Linked DNA regions of Verminephrobacter eiseniae EF01-2. The protein of the gene in region 2 interacts with the protein of the main gene of each other region in a pairwise test. Links are inferred from orthologs where the notes say so. Each region holds a gene or a part of one and is shown on either strand. Other genes may lie near its edges.

Evidence for each region.
Region 1: the proteins of VEIS_RS19260 (region 2) and VEIS_RS01390 interact in binary tests that used the Escherichia coli proteins (3 or more experiments, as listed by UniProt). The link is inferred for Verminephrobacter eiseniae EF01-2 from one-to-one orthologs.

Annotation. Positions count from the first base shown.
Region 1 is NC_008786.1:308,698-312,013, reverse strand. Bases 244-3,243 are described here. They hold VEIS_RS01390 (ABC-F family ATP-binding cassette domain-containing protein), read right to left. Parts: upstream 2,755-3,243; coding sequence 733-2,754; downstream 244-732. Other genes in these bases: prmB (50S ribosomal protein L3 N(5)-glutamine methyltransferase), read right to left, coding at 2,754-3,243; VEIS_RS01395 (hypothetical protein), read left to right, coding at 244-475. Also shown: more of VEIS_RS01395, read left to right, coding at 1-243; more of prmB, read right to left, coding at 3,244-3,316. UniProt on the Escherichia coli protein: Genetic data indicate it may be involved in ribosome assembly or function.
Region 2 is NC_008786.1:4,363,693-4,367,453, forward strand. What follows is about bases 276-3,720. They hold VEIS_RS19260 (2-oxoglutarate dehydrogenase E1 component), read right to left. Parts: upstream 3,356-3,720; coding sequence 476-3,355; downstream 276-475. Other genes in these bases: odhB (2-oxoglutarate dehydrogenase complex dihydrolipoyllysine-residue succinyltransferase), read right to left, coding at 276-395. In the rest of the region: more of odhB, read right to left, coding at 1-275; VEIS_RS19265 (AI-2E family transporter), read left to right, coding at 3,732-3,761. UniProt on the Escherichia coli protein: E1 component of the 2-oxoglutarate dehydrogenase (OGDH) complex which catalyzes the decarboxylation of 2-oxoglutarate, the first step in the conversion of 2-oxoglutarate to succinyl-CoA and CO(2).

The DNA.
Region 1 (3,316 bases), 4.1 Mb from region 2 along the record:
AGTGGAGAACTATTTCATAACCCCGGATCTGTTGCGCACCTATGCCCGGAACGAATACCCATCTGACGATTCGTTGGCTGACGAGACGCACTCGTCGATTGAAGAAGCCTTGGCCGAAGTCATCACAGAGCAGGTTTTCGATGGCGCACGGAACGATTACCAAGCCTGGACCAACTCTCCTCCCGACGCCATGCGTTTGGTGTGGGAGGCCAAGACCGAGCGGCGAAAGCTAAGCACGGTGGCGGAAGAATTTTTCAGAAAATTGGCAGCCAGGATGGGCGGGGCGATGCTGTTGACCAAAGGCGAACTGCACCGTTTGGTGCCGCTCGCACCGACAGCAGGTTTGTCGTCAGAAATCACGCAGAAACTCGATTGCTTGGCGGTACTGTTTGCCGTGGGACAAATGCGGGATGAGACAGTCACTTCGGGCGGTGCTGATGTCGGCACCCTTGCCACAGACCCCGGGAACGGCTGATTGGATTGCATTCCTGAATCATGCGTGCGCTTCGTCGGCGTCGCTTGCCGTACATGGGTGCTACCTGCGCTTCGCCTTTGCGTTCGCGAACGATTTGGAAATGGAATTCGGCATGGCCGCCCCGATCCTGGCCGGGTCGAGGGCTGGGGCAGGCTGTCTTTTCAACGCTTGCGATCGCGTTCGTCTTCGGGCCAGGCGGACAAGGTGGTGGTGTGCATGTTGGAAAACTCCTGTAATGCAGCCACAACGTGGTCGATTCATGGTCCGTTGACTGTGGCTCCAGAAATTTCTTCGAGCGCGGCAGAAATTTCCAGCCAGCGCTCTTCCAGCCGGGCGGTCTCGGCGTTTGCGGCTTTCAGGCGCCGGCCGCAGGCGGCGATTTCGGTGGCGGGCAGGGCCTGGTTGAGCTTTTGCTCCAGTGCCGACCGTTCGGTGGACAAAAGCGCCAGGCGCTGGTCGATCTGTTGCAGTTGCTGGTTCAGTGGGCGGGTCTTGTCGGCCAGTTGCTGGCGCGCCTGGGCGTCGAGCTTGCGCTGGGTTGCCGCAGCGGCGGTGTGTCGGGTTACCGCAGGGTCGGTGTGTCGGGTTGCCGGGGCGGCAATGGGGGCCGCCGTTGCTTCGGCGCGCACGGAGGTCTCCGGTGCCAGCCGCGCCTGTTCGCGCAGCCGCTTGGCTTCGTCGAGCAGATAGCGCTGGTAGTCGTCCAGATCGCCGTCGAATGGCGCCACCACGCCCCGGCCGACCAGCCAGAATTCATCGCAGACGGCGCGCAACAGGGCGCGGTCATGGCTGACCAGGAGCACGGTGCCTTCGAATTCGTTCAGCGCCATCGTCAGCGCCTCGCGTGTGGCCAGGTCCAGGTGGTTGGTGGGTTCGTCGAGCAGCAGCAGGTTGGGGCGTTGCCAGACGATCATGGCCAGCACCAGGCGGGCTTTTTCGCCGCCGCTCATGGTGCCCACGGTCTGCCGAACCATGTCGCCCGAGAAGTTGAAGCGGCCCAGGTGGTTGCGCAGGTCTTGTTCGCGGGCGGGTTCGCGGCTGCCGGGGCCGATGTCCTTGGCCAGGCGGAGCATGTGCGCGAGCGGGTCGTCGGCCGGGCGCAGCAGGTCCAGCTCCTGCTGGGCAAAGTAGCCGATCACCAGGCCCTTGCCCTCGGTGATCTGGCCCGCCAGCGGTTGCATGGCGCGCGCAATGGTCTTGACCAGTGTCGATTTGCCCTGGCCGTTGGCCCCCAGGATGCCGATGCGCTGCCCGGCCAGCACCGAGCGGTTGACATGGCGCAAGACGGTGTTTGCCGTGCGGTCCTGGCCGGTGTAGCCGAACGCAGCGTCGGCGATGGCCAGCATCGGGTTGGGCAGTTGGCCAGGCTCTTTGAACCCGAAGCTGAAGTCGGCGCTGGCCAGCATCGGTGCGATCTTTTCCATGCGCTCGAGCGCCTTGACGCGGCTTTGCGCCTGCCGGGCCTTGCTGGCCTTGGCCTTGAAGCGGTCTATGAATTTTTGCAGGTGGGCGATCCGGTCTTGCTGCTTGGCCCACGAGGCTTGTTGCAGTTCCAACTGCTGGGTTCGCAGTTCTTCGAAACGGCTGTAGTTGCCGCCGTAGCGTGTGATCCGGGCGTTGTCGATGTGCAGCGTGACTTCGGTGATGGCGTCGAGGAATTCCCGGTCGTGGCTGATGACGATCAGCGTTCCGGTGTAGCGCTTGAGCCAGGTTTCGAGCCATACCAGCGCGTCCAGGTCCAGGTGGTTGGTGGGTTCGTCGAGCAGCAGCAGATCGGAGGGGCTCATCAGCGCGCGCGCCAGTTGCAAGCGCATGCGCCAACCGCCCGAGAAGCTGTTCACGGGTTGGTCGAGCTCGGCCAGTTTGAAGCCCAGCCCGAGGATCAGCGCTTGCGCGCGCGGCCGGGCGTCATGTTCGCCGGCGTCGGTCAGGTCGCCATATGCGTGGGCGATGGCCATGCCATCGCCGTCGGCCTGGGCTTTTTCCAGCGCCGCGCGCAGTTCGGTCAGGCGGCTGTCGCCGCGCAGCACGAAATCGGTGGCCGGCTCGGCGGTCTCCGGCATGGTCTGCTCCACCTGCGCCATGCGCCATTGGGGCGGGATGAACAAATCGCCCGCGTCTTCGTGCAACTGGCGGGTCAGCAAGGCCAGGAGCGTGGATTTGCCGGCGCCGTTGCGGCCGACCAGGCCGATGCTCTCGCCGGGGTTGATGCTGACGCAGACCTGGTCCAGCAGTAGCTTGCTGCCACGGCGCAGGCTGAGGTTTTTGAGGGTGATCATCAGGAGCAGAAAAACAGGGCCAGGGCCTGCCTGGTCAGCAGCAGCACCTGGTCCGGGCCGGCGCTGGTGGCCAGCCAGTGCACGGGGTGCTGCGCGAACGCGGCTTCAAAGCCGGGCCGTTCATTGCCGATTTCCAAAACCAGCACCGCATTGTCGCTCATGCAGGCTGCGGCGGTTCTGAGCAGCGGACGGATGAAGTCCATGCCGTCAGCGCCGCCGGCCAGCGCGAGCCGGGGTTCGGCGCGGTATTCGGCGGGCAGGGCTGCCATGCTGGCCGCATTCACATAGGGTGGATTGCACAGGATCAGGTCCCAGGGACCGGGCAGGGCGGACAGGCCGTCCGACAGTTGCAGTGCGATGCGCTGCTGCAAGCCATGCCGCTCGACGTTGATGCGGGCAACGGCCAGGGCCTCGGGCGAAATATCGGCGCCGGTCACTTGCACCTCGGGCCAGGCCAGCGCGGCCAGCACTGCCAGGCTGCCATTGCCGGTGCACAGGTCGAGCACCTGGCGGGTGTGCGCGCCCAGGAATTCGTCGACGCTGCCGTCGGCCAGCAGTTCGG
Region 2 (3,761 bases):
GTGCCCGGCACCGACGCGGCGGACAGTTGGTGGTCGGCCAGCAGTTTGGCGGCGGCCGGCATGGCGACGCCGGCCTTCGCTGCCTGGGCTGCGGCCGGCGCCACAGTGGCTGCTGCGGCCGAAACTGCCGAAGCAGCCGATGCTGCCGCCCGGCCTTCGGTGTCGATGCGGGCAATGACCTGCTCGGCGGCGACCGTGGCGCCGTCGCCCTGAACGATCTCGGCCAGCAGGCCGGCGGCGGGCGCAGGCACTTCCAGCACCACCTTGTCGGTTTCGATCTCGATCAGAATCTCATCGATTGCCACGGCCTGGCCGGGCTTTTTCTTCCACGCCAGCAAGGTGGCCTCGACCACGGATTCGGACAGTGCGGGGACTTTGACTTCTACGATGGCCATACCAGTTCTTCTTTCGGAATGCTTCGGGGACTTCGGGAACCATGGGGATGAGGGTTTTCGCTTGCCGTGCGCAGTGGCGTTCATTTGGTCAGCACAAAGCCCTTGATCTTGCCGAACGCGCCATCGACCAGCGCCTTTTGCTGCTCCTGGTGCAGGTGCGAGTATCCGACGGCAGGCGATGCCGATGCCGCGCGGCCGGAGTAGCCCAGTTTCTGGCCTTCGTGCATGTTCTCGTGGATGTAGTGCTGCACGAAGAACCAGGCGCCCTGGTTCTGCGGCTCGTCCTGGCACCAGACCACATCGATGGCCTGGGCGTAGCGCTTGAGCTCTGCGGCAAAGGCTTTGTGCGGGAACGGGTACAACTGCTCGACGCGCAGGATCGCCACATCATCGATGGCCTTCTCGCTGCGCCTTTTGACCAGGTCGTAGTACACCTTGCCGGAGCAGGCCAGCACGCGCCTGACCTTGGCGGCCTTTTTGACGATGGCTTCGTCCTGCTCGGGAATCACCGTCTGGAAGCCGCCCCTGGTGAACTCGGACAGCGGCGAGGTGGCGTCCTTGTTGCGCAGCAGCGACTTGGGCGTCATGATGATCAGCGGCTTGCGCAGCGCGCGCACCATCTGGCGCCGCAGCACATGGAAAATCTGGCTGGCCGTGGTCGGCTGCACCACTTGCATGTTGGCGTCGGCCGCCATTTGCATGAAGCGCTCCAGACGCGCCGAACTGTGCTCGGGGCCTTGGCCTTCGTAGCCATGGGGCAGCATCAGCGTGATGCCGTTGACGCGGCCCCATTTGACTTCGCCCGAGGCGATGAACTGGTCGATCACCACCTGCGCGCCATTGGCGAAGTCGCCGAACTGGGCTTCCCAGATCACCAGGGTATTGGGGTCGTTCGAGGCGTAGCCGTATTCAAAGCCCAGCACCGCCTCTTCGGAGAGGATGGAGTCGATGACGACGAACGGCGCCTGGTTCTCGGCCACGTTCTGCAACGGCGTGTAGGTGCCGATGTCCCATTTCTCGCGCTTTTGGTCATGCACCACGGCGTGGCGGTGCGTGAACGTGCCACGGCCGCAGTCCTCACCCGACAGCCGCACCGCGTAGCCGCTGGCCACCAGCGATGCAAACGCCATATGCTCGCCCATGCCCCAGTCCACGGGCAGTTCGCCACGGCCCATCGCGGCGCGATCGTCATAGACCTTCCTGACCAGTTGGTGCGGGGTCACGCTGCCAGGAATCAGCGTGATTTTCTCGGCCAGGCGCCGCCACTCGGCCAGCGGAATCGCGGTGTCACCAGCGTCGGTCCACTTCTTGCCCAGGAAGGGGCTCCAGTCGACCGCGTACTTGCTCTTGAAGTTGGTCAGCACCGGATCGACCGTGTGCTTGCCGGCATCCATCGCCTGGCGGTAGGCCCGGGCCATGTCATCGCCCAAGGTCTCGCCCAGGCCCTGCGCAGCCAGTTTGTCGGCATAGAGCTTGCGCGTGCCCGGATGCGCGCCGATCTTCTTGTACATCAGCGGCTGGGTCAGCGCCGGCGTGTCCTGCTCGTTGTGGCCGAGCTTGCGAAAGCAGACGATGTCCACGACCACATCCTTGCGGAACTCCATGCGGAACTCCAGGGCCAGTTGGGTGGCCAGCACCACGGCCTCGGGATCATCGCCGTTGACATGCAGCACCGGCGACTCGATCATCTTGACCACATCGGTGCAGTACAGCGTGGAACGGCTATCGCGGGGGTCGGAGGTGGTGAAACCGATCTGGTTGTTGATCACGATATGCACCGTGCCGCCGGTGGAGTAGCCCCGGGTCTGTGCCAGCGCCAGCGTTTCCTGAATCACCCCCTGGCCGGCAAATGCCGCGTCACCATGCACCAGCACCGGCAGCACCTGCTGGCCTTGCGGGTCGGCCCGGCGGTCCATGCGCGCGCGCACCGAGCCTTCGACCACCGGGTTGACGATCTCCAGGTGCGACGGATTGAAAGCCAGCGAAAGGTGTACCGGGCCGCCCGGGGTGGTCACGTCGGAGCTGAAGCCCTGGTGGTACTTCACATCGCCGGCAGCCAGGTCTTCGGGCGCCGTATGGTCGAATTCGGCAAACAAATCCTTGGGCATCTTGCCCATGACGTTGACCAGCACATTCAAGCGGCCACGGTGGGCCATGCCGATCACGATTTCCTGCACCCCCTTGGCGCCCGCCGACTGTATCAACTCGTCGATCGAGGCAATGAAACTCTCGCCGCCTTCGAGCGAGAAGCGCTTTTGCCCGACATACTTGGTGTGCAGGAAACGCTCCAGGCCCTCGGCGGCGGTCAGCCGCTCCAGGATGTGCTGCTTCTTGTCCGCGCCAAAGCTGGGCTTGCTGCGTATGGCTTCGAGCCGCTGCTGCCACCAGCGTTTCTGGTTCTGGTCGGTGGCGTACATGTACTCGGCGCCAATCGAGCCGCAGTAGGTCTCGCGCAGCGCATTGAGCAGTTCGCGCAAAGGCATCGTCTCCTTGCCGAAGAACAGGTTGCTGGTGTTGAACACCGTCTCCTGGTCGGCATCGCTGAAGCCATAGAACGCCGGATCGAGTTCGGGAATCACCGGGCGCTCGGTGCGCTTGAGCGGGTCGAGATCGGCCCAGCGCTGGCCCACATTGCGGTACGCCGCAATCAGCTGCTGCACAGCCGTGCGTTTGCGGCCCAGTTCCGAATCCGCCCCCGTGGCCACGACCACCTTGGTGCCCCCCTGCTTGGCGCGCTCGGCAAAGGCATTGATGACCGGCAAATGGGGCACATCCCGGGCATGGCTGCCGTCGACGGCAGCCACATGCTGGAGTGCGTCAAAATACTCGCGCCAGTTGTCCGGGACGCTGCCGGGGTTGCCGAGATAGTTCTCGTACAACTCTTCGACATAGGGCGCGTTGCCGCCGAACAGGTAGGTGTTGCCTTGATAGGCTTGGTAGACGGATGCCGTATCGCTCATGATGCGCTGACCTGCGCTTTCCTGCGGAAAGCATGAGTTGGTTGGAAAACCTTCCGCGACACGGCTGGACCGGTTGGCGGATGCGACTGTGGCTGGGGAAGGGCCTTGGTACACGGCGCATTGTGCCACCGATCATCCGCCCGGGGACTTGCCGCAGCCCCGCCTGGTGTATCGTCCCGTAAATAACTGCACATGAAGGAAGCGCCCTTCGCGCCAGGGCGGTGTTGCAAATCATCGCCACACCCCTGCACGGTATCGGTATTACGATGATTTGCGCCTTGTCCCGAGACAAAACACAGCGATTTCATTTTGTGCAGCTATTTGCGGGACGGCGCACTGGCGTACATTCCATCCATTGTCGTTGCCACGCTCGAACATGACGCCCCACCATCTTCAGGACAAAGCC